3 regions of the Streptomyces sp. NPDC047453 genome follow, and region 3 is predicted to be linked to each of the others. Evidence: riboswitches for the same ligand, from Rfam matches in the RefSeq annotation. Region 3 holds a riboswitch; each other region holds the start of a gene.

Region 1 (4,183 bases), on a different contig from region 3:
GGACGCTGGACAACGGCCTGACGGTGCTGCGCTGTCACCGCCCCGGCCAGCAGGTCGTCGCCGTCGAGGTGCTGCTGGACGCGCCCCTGGACGCGGAGCCGGCCGACCTGGACGGCGTCGCCACGATCATGGCGCGGGCCTTCTCCGAGGGCACCGACAAGCACTCCGCCGAGGAGTTTGCCGCCGAGCTGGAGCGCGCGGGCGCCACCCTCGACTCGCACGCCGACCACCCCGGCGTACGGCTGAGCCTGGAGGTCCCGGCCTCCCGCCTGGCCAAGGGGCTCGGCCTGCTGTCCGACGCCCTCAGGGCGCCCGCGTTCGCCGAATCCGAGGTCGAGCGCCTGGTGCGCAACCGGCTCGACGAGATCCCGCACGAGCTGGCCAACCCGGCCCGCCGCGCCGCCAAGGAGCTGTCCAAGGAGCTCTTCCCGGCCGGCTCGCGCATGTCGCGTCCGCGCCAGGGCACCGAGGACACGGTCGGCGCGATCGACTCGGCGGCCGTCCGCTCCTTCTACGACCGGCACGTGCGTCCGGCCACGGCCACTGCCGTGGTCGTCGGCGACCTCACCGGCGTCGACCTCGACGAGCTGCTGGGCCGGACCCTGGGCGCCTGGACCGGCTCGCCCGCCAAGCCGCGGCCCGTGCCGCCGGTGACCGCCGACGACACCGGCCGCGTGGTCATCGTGGACCGGCCCGGTGCCGTGCAGACGCAGCTGCTCATCGGCCGGATCGGCCCGGACCGGCACGACCGCGTGTGGCCCGCCCAGGTGCTCGGCACCTACTGCCTCGGCGGCACCCTCACCTCCCGCCTGGACCGCGTCCTGCGCGAGGAGAAGGGCTACACCTACGGGGTGCGGGCGTTCGGCCAGGTGCTGCGGTCGGCCCCCGACGGGTCGGGCGCCGCGATGCTCGCCATCAGCGGCTCGGTCGACACCCCGAACACCGGCCCGGCCCTGGACGACCTGTTCACGGTGCTGCGCAAGCTCGCCGCCGAGGGCCTCACCGACGCCGAGCGGGACGTCGCCGTGCAGAACCTCGTCGGCGTGGCGCCGCTGAAGTACGAGACGGCCGCCGCCGTGGCGGGCACGCTCGCTGACCAGGTCGAGCAGCACCTGCCCGACGACTACCAGGCGACGCTCTATCAGCAGCTCGCCGCGACCGGCACGGTGGAGGCGACCGCGGCCGTCGTCAACGCGTTCCCCGTGGACCGGCTGGTGACGGTCCTCGTCGGTGACGCGGCGCAGATCAAGGAGCCCGTCGAGGCCCTGGGCGCCGGCCGGGTCATCGTCGTCGCGGCCGAGTAGAGGTACCCCCGCGCCGCCGCGCCGCCGCACGCGCGGCGAACGGTACACGCGCGCGTGGGGCCCTGGTGACCGAAGCGTCACCAGGGCCCCACGATGTCCGAATTGAGGGGGAGGTTGCCTGTCTGCCCTGTGGTATGCGCTACAAAACATCTGATCCGTTTGGGAATGGAAAGCGGCCCCGTTTAGCGTCGGTCCGTCTGTTCGTCGGGCAGTGCGCCGCGTCCGCGGCACCGGACAGCCATCGCTGAGTCCCCGTACGGCGCGAGCCGGGGGAGCCGGGGACCCACCGTCCCTGGGGTGAATCGGACACCCGCGCACGCCGCGAGGGGGCCGTAGGAGACCTTCCTGCTCCGAACCCGTCAGCTAACCCGGTAGGCGAGAGGGAAGGAAAGGACCCACGTCTCCATGGCGTTCACCCGCGCCGCCGGGAAGCACCGCCGGCCGAGCCGGATGCACCGCACCACCGCCCGTGCGGCGGGCGTCGCGGCCCTGGCCACCACCGGCGTCATCGGCACCCTCGCCGCCCCGGCCCTCGCCGCGGAGGACCCCGCCCCCGAGGACACCGGCCTCACCCCGGTCGTCACCATCGGCGACAGCGTCGCCGAGAAGATCGACGCCCAGGCCCTCGCCCAGCACAGGGCCGCCGCGCGCAAGCAGGCCGAGGAGGCCGCGCGCAAGAAGGCCGCGGAACGGGCCGAGAAGGAGCGCGAGGCCAAGGCGCGCGCCGCCCGCGAGGCCGAACGCAAGCGTCTCAACGCCTTCGTGACGCCGATCCTCGGCTCCTACATATCGACCGGCTACCGCACCGGCGGCTCACTGTGGACCTCCGGCACCCACACCGGCATCGACTTCCACGCCGCGAGCGGCACCACCGTCCACGCGGTCGGCATCGGCACCGTCGTCGAGACCGGCTGGGGCGGGGCGTACGGCAACCAGGTCGTGATCAGGATGGCCGACGGCATGTACACCCAGTACGGACACCTGTCGTCCATCGGGGTCTCGATGGGCCAGCAGGTCGTCCCGGGCCAGCAGATCGGCCTGTCCGGCGCGACCGGCAACGTCACCGGACCGCACCTGCACTTCGAGGCCCGTACGTCCCCGGACTACGGCTCCGACGTCGACCCCGTGGCCTACCTCCGCCGGCACGGCCTCACCATCTGACCTCCCGCGCCGGCACACCGCCCGGCGCGTCACGCGAAACACCCGAAGCCCCGGCTCCCGAGCCGGGGCTTCCGGTGTTCCCCACCGTGTTCCCTTCCGGTGTTCCGGGGGCCCGCCGGGCACGCCGGGCACGCCGAAGCCGTGCCACCCCGTCCGGGCGGCACGGCTTCGGCGCAGGAGCGGTCCTGCCGGTCAGACGGTCTCGGGAAGCTCCCCGAGGCCCTCGGCGACCAGCTTGGCCAGCCGGTCCAGCGCGGCGTCCGCGCCGTCGGCGTCGGAGGCCAGGACGACCTCCTCGCCGCCCTCGGCGCCGAGGCCGAGCACGGCCAGCATGGAGGCCGCGTTGACGGGCGTCCCGTCGGCCTTGGCGATCGTCACGGGGATGCCTGAGGCCGTGGCGGCCCGGACGAAGATGGAGGCGGGGCGGGCGTGGAGGCCCTCGGCCCAGCCGACGTTGACGCGGCGCTCAGCCATGTGTTGCTGCCCTTCGGGTGATCAGGGTTGTCTAGACCAGTTTTCCACACGTGGAGCGAGCCCGGAGCGGGGGTGTGCGCCGCCCCGGGTGGCGTCGGACCGCGGCCTCGGTCCGACGTGTGTCCTCCACAGACTGCCTCGCGCCGCTGTCGGACGCGAGCCGTACGCTGGGGCCCATGCAGACCTCGCCGGACCGGCACGAGTACCCCGCCCACTGGGAGGCGGACGTGGTGCTGCGCGACGGCGGCACCGCACGGATCCGCCCCATCACCGCCGATGACGCCGGCCGTCTGGTCAGCTTCTACGAACAGGTGTCGGACGAGTCCAAGTATTACCGCTTCTTCGCGCCCTACCCGCGCCTGTCCGCGAAGGACGTCCACCGCTTCACGCACCACGACTTCGTGGACCGGGTGGGACTCGCGGCCACGGTCGGCGGCGAGTTCATCGCCACCGTGCGCTACGACCGCATCGGCGCGGACGGCATGCCCGCCTCGGCGCCCTCCGACGAGGCCGAGGTCGCCTTCCTGGTGCAGGACGCCCACCAGGGACGCGGGGTCGCCTCCGCGCTCCTGGAGCACATCGCGGCCGTCGCCCGCGAGCGCGGCATCCGGCGCTTCACCGCCGAGGTGCTTCCGGCCAACACCAAGATGATCAAGGTGTTCACGGACGCCGGGTACGTCCAGAAGCGCAGCTTCGAGGACGGCGTCGTACACCTGGAGTTCGACATCGAGCCGACCGACCGGTCGCTGGCCGTGCAGCGCGCACGGGAGCAGCGGGCCGAGGGGCGGTCGGTGCGGCGGCTCCTGGTGCCCGGCTCGGTCGCCGTCATCGGCGTGGGCCGCACGCGCGGCGGCGTGGGCCGCAGCATCCTCGACAACATCCGCGACGCCGGGTTCACAGGCCGGCTCCACGCCGTGAACCGGGCCTTCGGCGAGGACTGCCGGGAGATCGACGGGGTGCCCGCCCGCCGCTCGGTGCGGGACATCGACGGGCCCGTGGACCTCGCCGTCGTCGCCGTGCCGGCCGAGCGCGTCCCGGACGCCGTCACCGAGTGCGGCGAGCACGGGGTGCAGGGGCTCGTCGTGATCTCCGCGGGCTACGCGGAGAGCGGCCCCGAGGGACGCGAGCGGCAGCGCGCCCTCGTGCGGCAGGCGCGCACGTACGGCATGCGGATCATCGGGCCCAACACCTTCGGGATCATCAACACCTCGCCGGACGTCCGGCTGAACGCCTCCCTCGCCCCC
Region 2 (4,183 bases), on a different contig from region 3:
GACGACCGTGGCGGCTCAGGCCGGCCGTATCGCGCTGTGGATGGCCCGCGGACCCGCGAAGAAGATCGACTCCTCGCGTATCGACGCGCCCGGACTCGGGGCGTGGACCATGGTGCCGTTGCCCGCGTACAGGCCCACGTGGCTGACCTCGCCGTAGAAGAAGATCAGGTCCCCCGGCTCCAGTTCGGCGAGCTGGACCGCCGCGCCGGAGCCGACTTGTTCGTGGGTGGTACGGGGCAGGGCCACGCCGGCGGCCCGCCAGGCGGCCTGGGTGAGACTCGAGCAGTCGTAGGAGCCCGGACCGGTGGCTCCCCACACGCACGGCTTGCCGATCTGGGCGCGGGCGAAGGCCAGCGCCTTGGCGGCCTTCCGCTCGTAGGCCGAGACCGGGCTGTCGCCGACGCCGATGCCGGAGCCGGTGGCGGGGTCGGGGCTGGTGGCGGCTCCCACCTCCACCGCCGCTCCAGGGCCGCTGGCCTGGCTGGCGTCGAAGAGCGAGTTGCCGTCCAGCGGCGGGGTCGTGTCGAACAGTCCCGTGGCGTGCTGCTGCCACTGGGCCGCCTCCGGCTGAGGCGCGGGCCGGGGCTCCTCGGCCGGGCGCGCCCCTACGGCGGCGGGCGGTGGCGCGCTCTGCTGCGCGGCGTGCCGGGACAGCATCTCGCCGGCCCGGGCGAGCTTGTTCCGCATCTGCTCCTCGGCGGGCCGCTGCACCGCGGCCTGCCGGTGGCGGGCGACCGGGACACCCGCCCCGCCGACCGCCTCCCGCCCCGCCTCGGCCATGCCCGCAAACCCCGCGACGGGGCCCGCGGGCGGAGTCGCAGCGCTCGGGCTTCCGGTGCTGAGCACCTCCATGGCCCCGGTGGCCGACGCCTCCAAGGCTTCGGCGGATAGCGCCTCCATGGTGCCGGAGGGGGGTGCCTGCATGACGTCGGCGGGGAGGACTCCCATGGTGCCGGTGGGCGAGGTGGGTAGCACTCCCATGTTGCCGGTGGGGGGCGGCTGCATGATGCCGACGGGGAGGGCTCCCATGGTGCCGGTGGACGGCGCTTCCATGGTTCCCGTCGGGAGGACCCCTGTGGTCCCGTTCGGCAGCGAGTCCATGGTGCCGGTGGGCGGGGGCTGCATGGTCCTGCTGGGCAGTGCTCCCATGGTGCCGGTGGGCGGTGCCTGCATGGTGTCGGCGGGGAGGACTCCCATGGTGCCGGTGGGCGGCGGCTGCATGGTCCTGCTGGGCAGTACTTCCATGCTGCCGGTTGGTGGCGCCTGCATGACGTCGGCGGGGAGGACTCCCATGGTGTCCGTGGGCGGCTGCATCGTCCTGTTGGGGAGTACTTCCATGGTGCCGGTGGGCACCGGTCCCGCCGTCCCGGTGGCCGGCGGTTCCATGGAGCGGGCGGTCAGTTCCGCCACGGAGGAGACGGCCGCGGCCGCGGTGGGTGCGGCGGGCAACTCCGGTGGGGGCGTGGTGTCCCGTACCGCCGCCGGCAGTTCGGGTACCGGGCCCGCGGGGCCGGCGGTCAGCTCCGGCCGAGGCGCCCTGCCCGCCTCGAGGCCCAGTCCCTCGCGGACATCCGTCGGACGCCTACTCGACGCGGTGTCAGAGGAGTTGGCCGGATTGGGCATACGGTCCGGCGGCAGGACCGCGGGCATGGTCGGACCCAACTGGGCGCGCCCCACGTCGAACCACTTCCTGGCCACCCGGTCGAGCGCCGGATCCGATCCCCCGGAACCGCTCCAGGCAGCCGAACCGCGCCGCGTACGTGCGCTCTTGCTCATCGCGCGGGTGGCGTTGAAATTCCCCGTGGCGTTCTCCGCCTGGTCGTAGAGGCTGCTGATCCGCTGCTGGACCTCGGCGCGGCTGGGCCTGTCGTCGCTCGGTCGTTCCCGCGTCAAGAAAGGCGCACTCCTCCCATGGGCCGCCTACCGGTTCTGCTCTCGGCATCGGGCGGACGTTCTGTGGAAGGCGTGCCCTACGGCCCTTGTCCGGAGGGACAGTTGAGCCGCTTCATCCCGAGGTTGGTCGGTTCCCCGGCTCCGGCCGCTGTGGGGGCGTACCGGACTCGGCGGAGGTCGCACGATCCGACGCGACTCGCCGGAGGCAATCGTGCGGCCTGGTCGTCAACTTAGCGAACATGTGTGCCTGGTGTGAAGATTGAAGCGTGGAATGTCCGATACGTATTCGTGACCTTCCCCTGAGGTGCCTCACGCTCGTCCGGCCCGCGTTCCTTACGGAATGCGGACGTCCGAGGGCGGGGAGGGCTCGAGGGCGGCGTGGGTGTGGGGATGGTGTCAGGCTGGGGGCATGCAGGAGTCGTACGAGCCCACGGGTGCCGGGTCCGGCGAGCGGCGGCCGGCCGGGGCGGCGCGGGTGCTGGTCGTCGAGGACGATGCCACGGTCGCCGAGATCGTCTCCGGCTACCTGGGCCGCGAGGGCCATGTCGTCGACCGCGCCGGGGACGGGCCGACCGCGCTCGCCCGGGCGGCCGCCCACTGGCCGGACCTGGTCGTGCTCGACCTGATGCTGCCGGGCATGGACGGCCTCGAGGTGTGCCGCCGGATGCGCGGGCGCGGCCCGGTGCCGGTCATCATGCTCACCGCCCGCGGCGACGAGGACGACCGCATCCTGGGTCTGGAGGTCGGCGCCGACGACTACGTCACCAAGCCGTTCAGCCCCCGCGAGCTCGTCCTGCGGGTGGAGTCGGTGCTGCGCCGCACCCGGCCCGCCACCGCGCCGCGGCCGCTCGCCGCGGCCGGACTCGCCGTGGACCCGCCCGGCCGCCGCGCCACCAAGGACGGCGCCGAACTCGCGCTCACCCTCCGCGAGTTCGACCTGCTCTCCTTCTTCCTGCGCCACCCCGGCCGGGTGTTCAGCCGCGAGGACCTGATGCGCGAGGTGTGGGGGTGGGACTTCGGCGACCTCTCCACGGTCACCGTCCATGTCCGGCGGCTGCGCGGCAAGGTCGAGGACGACCCGGCCCGGCCCCGCCTCATCCAGACCGTGTGGGGCGTCGGCTACCGGTTCGACCCCACCGGACACGAGGGGAGCTGACGGTGCGCGACACCCTGTACATCGCCCTGTACGCCTTCCTCGGCGCCGCCGTGGCGGGTCTGGTCGGCGCGGGCGCGCTGCGGCTCATCCGGCGGCGCTCGCTGACGGCCTCGCTCGCCGTGGTCGCCGCCGTGGCGGTGGGTGCGATGCTGACCGGCACCCTGGCCGTGGCCCAGGCGATGTTCCTGTCCGCGCACGACCTGTCCGTCGTCACCACCGTCGTGGCGATGGCGGCGGTGGTGTCCCTGGCCACCGCGCTGCTCCTGGGCCGCTGGGTCGTCGCCCGCAGCCGCGAGCTCGCCCGCGCGGCCCGCTCCCTCGGCGACGGCGGCGGCTTCGCCGCGCCCCACGGTCCGGCGACCGCCGAACTTGAGTCGCTGAGCCGCGAGTTGGCGACCACCAGCGCCCGGCTCGCCGAGTCCAGGGAGCGCGAGCGCGCCCTGGAGACCTCCCGCCGGGAACTCGTCGCCTGGATCTCCCACGACCTGCGCACCCCGCTCGCCGGACTGCGCGCCATGTCCGAGGCGCTGGAGGACGGGGTGGCCGCCGATCCGGACCGCTACCTCCGGCAGATCCGCACCGAGGTGGAGCGCCTCAACGACATGGTGGGCGACCTGTTCGAGCTGTCCCGCATCCACGCCGGCTCCCTGGCCCTCACCCGCTCCCGGATCTCCGTGTACGACCTGGTCGGCGACGCCCTCGCCGGGGCGGATCCGCTGGCGAAGGAACTCGGCGTCCACCTCGTGGCCGACCACGTCGATCCGGTGCCGGTCGAGGTGGACGGCAAGGAGATGAGCCGCGTGCTGGGCAACCTGCTGGTGAACGCGATCCGCCGCACCCCCGCCGACGGCACGGTCGCGGTCGCCGCCGCACGGTCCCCGGGCGGGGTCGTCCTGTCGGTCACGGACGGCTGCGGCGGCATCCCCGAGGAGGACCTCCCGCGCGTCTTCGACACCGGCTGGCGCGGCACCAACGCCCGCACACCCCCGGGGGGAGCCGGCCTGGGCCTGGCCATCGTCCGCGGCATCGTCGAGGCCCACCAGGGCCGGGCCGCCGTACGCAACATCCCGGGCGGCTGCCGCTTCGAGGTGACCCTGCCGGCACGGGAGGCGTGAGCCCCACCAGCCCCCATCA
Region 3 (4,183 bases):
CCGCGCTGGCGACCCTCCTCACCCGGCTCCCGGACCTGCAACTGGACACAGATCCAGCCGACTTGCGCTGGCGCGGCGGGCTCATCATGCGCGGACTGCGGACGCTGCCGGTGCGGTTCACACCCGGTCGGTAAGTCACAGGGAAGCCGGACAAGGCAGGAAAAGGCGCCTGCCGCCGCTCCACGCCTACCCAATGACGGGCACGAAGGTGACACATGTTCAACGGTGTGATCTTCACGTGATCTGTGCGGCATGAACTTGTGACAAGCGATCGTCAGCCGATACTTTCACCCATCAGCGTGGCGCCGAGTCTGCGGTCGCCACGCGGGTCACCGCTGTCGCACGAAAGGTCTCCGTATGCTCTCCGGGAACGGTCGTCACCGTCGGCCCCGTCAGGCTCCGGCCCTCCTCGTCGCCGCCGGAGTGGCCGGATCCGCCATCGCCATCCCGCTGATCGGCGCCGGCGGCGCCAGCGCGGCCGACGGCAACGCGTGGGACAAGGTGGCCAAGTGCGAGAGTGGCGGCGCCTGGAGCGCCAACACCGGCAACGGCTACTACGGCGGCCTTCAGTTGACGCAGGACGACTGGGAGAAGTACGGCGGCCTCGACTACGCCTCGAGCGCCGACCAGGCCAGCCGGTCCCAGCAGATAGCCGTGGCCAAGAAGCTGCTCGCCGACAAGGGCCCCGGTGCCTGGCCGACGTGCGGGCTGCTCTCCGGGCTCAACGAGAAGTCCGGGGCGGCGAAGGTCGACACCGGTGTGGGCAATTCATCCGGAGCCTCCAACTCGTCCGGAAAGTCCCTCACGGACGACCTCGGTCTGTCCGACTCGTCACAGGCATCGTCGAGCGATCCGTCGGGTTCGACTGGTTCGTCCGGTTCGCCGGATACCGACCCGGGTCCGGCTGATTCCTCCGGTTCCTCTGGCTCGCCGACCGCGTCCCCCACCACGTCCTCCCCTTCGCCGTCCTCGCCCGCCGAGAAGGGCAACCCGGCCAAGTCCGACACGTCCCCCGATGTCGCCGCAAGCGGGTCCCAGTCGCCCGACGCCTCGCCCTCGGTCACGCCGCAGCCGAGTGGCACGGACAACTGGGGGCAGGTCGGCGGCACTTCGACCCTGGTCGACACCGGGGCGCTCGACACCGGGGTGCTCGGCGGTGGGCGGCACCGCGGCGGCAGTGCCGCCGAGGACCCGGCCGACAGTCACGCGGCCGCGTCCTCCGGCCGCCACGCCTCCCGCGGCGGCGTCACGCGCGCCGTCGTCGCCGACTCCTACACCGTCCGTGCCGGCGACTCACTCGAGTCCATCGCCGACTCCCTTGACCTCCAGGGTGGATGGGATGCGCTGTATGCGGCGAACAGGGGGGCGATCGGGTCCGACCCCAACTACATCTCCGCCGGTCAGACCCTGAATCTCCCTACCGAAACGCCCTAAAGGCAGCGGGAGTTCACGCCCCACTTCGCACTGAATGTCCCATTCGGTGAAAGTGTGGGATGACTCTCAGAAGCCCTGATCGTCTTTGGAATTCGGCGGAGCGCGTGCCTACGGTCGTGACCGCTCGTCACCGCGAGCCCCGGCTGCCGCAACGCCGAATCCTGCCAGCGGCCGTACGGGAACAGTCGTCGCGTCAAGCGCCGTGGGCAGGAGCGGGGGACCCAAGGTAAGTGCCGCGCCCGGCAGTTGACCGGAGCGGCTAGGGGTGGAGCCGTGCCTCACGCACGAGGCACGGCCGGGCAACTCAACCGGCCCGAACCCGACAGCTCACCTCGCAGGCGTCGGTGAGGGGATCCCACCATGCTGTTCTCCAGCAAGGGCAAGCACCGTCGTACGTCCAAGACCACCCGTGTCATCGCGCTCGCCGGTGTCGCCGGCGCCGCCGTCGCCGCCCCGCTGATGGCGGTCGGCGACGCCTCCGCCGCCACCGCCTCCGAGTGGGACGCGGTCGCCCAGTGCGAGTCCGGCGGCAACTGGTCCATCAACACCGGCAACGGCTTCTACGGTGGCCTCCAGTTCACCAACTCCACCTGGGCCGGGTACGGCGGCACCGCCTACGCGTCGCGCGCCGACCTGGCCTCCAAGTCGCAGCAGATAGCCGTTGCCGAGAAGGTCCTCGCGGGCCAGGGCAAGGGCGCCTGGCCGGTCTGCGGCAGGGGCCTGTCCGGCGCCGCCTACACCGGCAGCGCCCCCGCGTCCTCGTCTCCTTCTTCGTCTTCTTCTGGCGGCAGCTCCGCCAAGAGCACCACCACCCGCTCGACCGAGCAGCAGGCCGCCAACCGCTCCGCGACGCGTCCGGCCCCGAGCAAGACCGTCACCACGCCGACCGGCGAGAAGGTCAAGAAGGGCGACGGCGAGTACAAGGTGGTCTCCGGCGACACCCTCAGCTCCATCGCCGCCGAGCACGGCGTCCAGGGCGGCTGGAAGAAGCTGTTCGAGCTGAACAAGGACATCGTCGACGACGCCGACCTCATCTACCCGGGCCAGCAGCTCCACCTGAAGTAAGGGCCCGTCCCGCCCTCGGCGCTTTCCAGGGCTCCCCGCCCCGGCGCGTTCCCCCCTACGCGCCGGGGCGGGGTTTTTCGTCTCCCGCACGCCCGGCCGTTCCCGAACCTTCCCCTCCTCCTTTGTTCCGAGTGGGAACAATGTGTACCGTCACTCTGTCCACGAGGCGGTCGGTCGGCCGGTCGCCGCCCCGGGACGGTTAGGCTCTAGTCGCAAGGCTCACGCCCCGCACTTCCAGCGTCACATCCCAGAAGGAGATGCTCGTGCCGTCCATCGACGTCGTCGTAGCCCGGGAAATCCTGGACTCCCGAGGCAACCCCACGGTCGAGGTCGAGGTCGGCCTCGACGACGGCAGCACCGGTCGTGCCGCCGTCCCCTCCGGTGCCTCCACCGGTGCCTTCGAGGCCATCGAGCTCCGTGACGGCGACCCCAACCGCTACCAGGGCAAGGGCGTCGAGAAGGCCGTCCTCGCCGTGATCGAGCAGATCGGCCCGGAGCTCGTCGGCTACGACGCCACCGAGCAGCGTCTGATCGACCAGGCCATGTTCGACCTGGACGCCACCGACAACAAGGGCTCGCTGGGCGCCAACGCCATCCTCGGCGTCTCCCTCGCCGTCGCCCACGCCGCCTCCGAGGCCTCGGACCTCCCCCTCTTCCGCTACCTCGGCGGTCCGAACGCGCACCTGCTGCCGGTGCCGATGATGAACATCCTGAACGGCGGCTCGCACGCCGACTCCAACGTGGACATCCAGGAGTTCATGATCGCCCCGATCGGCGCGGAGTCCTTCTCCGAGGCCCTGCGCTGGGGCACCGAGGTCTACCACACCCTGAAGAAGGTCCTGAAGAGCAAGGGCCTGTCCACCGGCCTCGGCGACGAGGGCGGCTTCGCTCCGAACCTCGGCTCCAACCGCGAGGCCCTGGACCTCATCCTCGAGGCGATCAAGGAAGCCGGCTACGCCCCCGGCGAGCAGATCGCCCTCGCGCTCGACGTCGCCGCCTCCGAGTTCTACAAGGACGGCAAGTACGTCTTCGAGGGCAAGGAGCGCTCCGCCGCCGAGATGACGGAGTACTACGAGGAGCTCGTCGCGGCCTACCCGCTCGTCTCCATCGAGGACCCGCTGTTCGAGGACGACTGGGCCGGCTGGAAGGTCATCACCGACAAGCTCGGCGACAAGGTCCAGCTCGTCGGCGACGACCTGTTCGTCACCAACCCCGAGCGCCTCGCCCGCGGCATCGAGGACGGCGCCGCCAACGCGCTGCTCGTGAAGGTGAACCAGATCGGTTCGCTCACCGAGACCCTGGACGCCGTCGAGCTGGCCCAGCGCAACGGCTTCAAGTGCATGATGTCCCACCGCTCCGGCGAGACCGAGGACGTCACGATCGCCGACCTGGCCGTCGCCACCAACTGCGGCCAGATCAAGACCGGCGCCCCGGCCCGCTCCGAGCGCGTCGCCAAGTACAACCAGCTGCTGCGCATCGAGGAGATCCTCGACGACGCCGCGGTGTACGCCGGCCGCTCGGCCTTCCCGCGCTTCAAGGGCTGAGCCGCTTCGAGGGCTCAGCCGTTCCGAGGGCCCAGCCGCCCCGGGGGCTGAGCTGCAAAGCGTAAGGCCTCGCCAGTCGCACGTACGTCCCCGTACCCGGTCCCGTACCGTGTCCGGGGACGTACGCACGTGTGTGCGCG

The links. A riboswitch is a leader RNA that binds a small molecule or an ion and turns the genes downstream of it on or off. The one in region 3 is predicted to bind cyclic di-AMP.
Positions count from the first base shown of each region.
Region 1: it holds a riboswitch for cyclic di-AMP, as region 3 does, so the genes downstream of both, ABZ818_RS17900 (M23 family metallopeptidase) here and ABZ818_RS07140 (transglycosylase family protein) in region 3, are expected to answer to the same signal.
Region 2: it holds a riboswitch for cyclic di-AMP, as region 3 does, so the genes downstream of both, ABZ818_RS13965 (NlpC/P60 family protein) here and ABZ818_RS07140 (transglycosylase family protein) in region 3, are expected to answer to the same signal.

Region 1 is NZ_JBEYTS010000017.1:106,902-111,084, forward strand. It holds gene ABZ818_RS17895 (pitrilysin family protein) at 1-1,304, shown strand, start outside; cyclic di-AMP (ydaO/yuaA leader) riboswitch at 1,537-1,697, shown strand; gene ABZ818_RS17900 (M23 family metallopeptidase) at 1,710-2,465, shown strand; gene ABZ818_RS17905 (HPr family phosphocarrier protein) at 2,658-2,939, opposite strand; gene ABZ818_RS17910 (GNAT family N-acetyltransferase) at 3,116-4,183, shown strand, end outside.
Region 2 is NZ_JBEYTS010000012.1:55,525-59,707, forward strand. It holds gene ABZ818_RS13965 (NlpC/P60 family protein) at 16-1,893, opposite strand; cyclic di-AMP (ydaO/yuaA leader) riboswitch at 1,902-2,076, opposite strand; gene ABZ818_RS13970 (response regulator transcription factor) at 2,303-3,049, shown strand; gene ABZ818_RS13975 (HAMP domain-containing sensor histidine kinase) at 3,052-4,164, shown strand.
Region 3 is NZ_JBEYTS010000005.1:82,818-87,000, reverse strand. It holds gene ABZ818_RS07150 (cytochrome P450) at 1-134, shown strand, start outside; gene ABZ818_RS07145 (transglycosylase family protein) at 358-1,434, shown strand; cyclic di-AMP (ydaO/yuaA leader) riboswitch at 1,623-1,790, shown strand; gene ABZ818_RS07140 (transglycosylase family protein) at 1,795-2,499, shown strand; gene eno (phosphopyruvate hydratase) at 2,757-4,043, shown strand.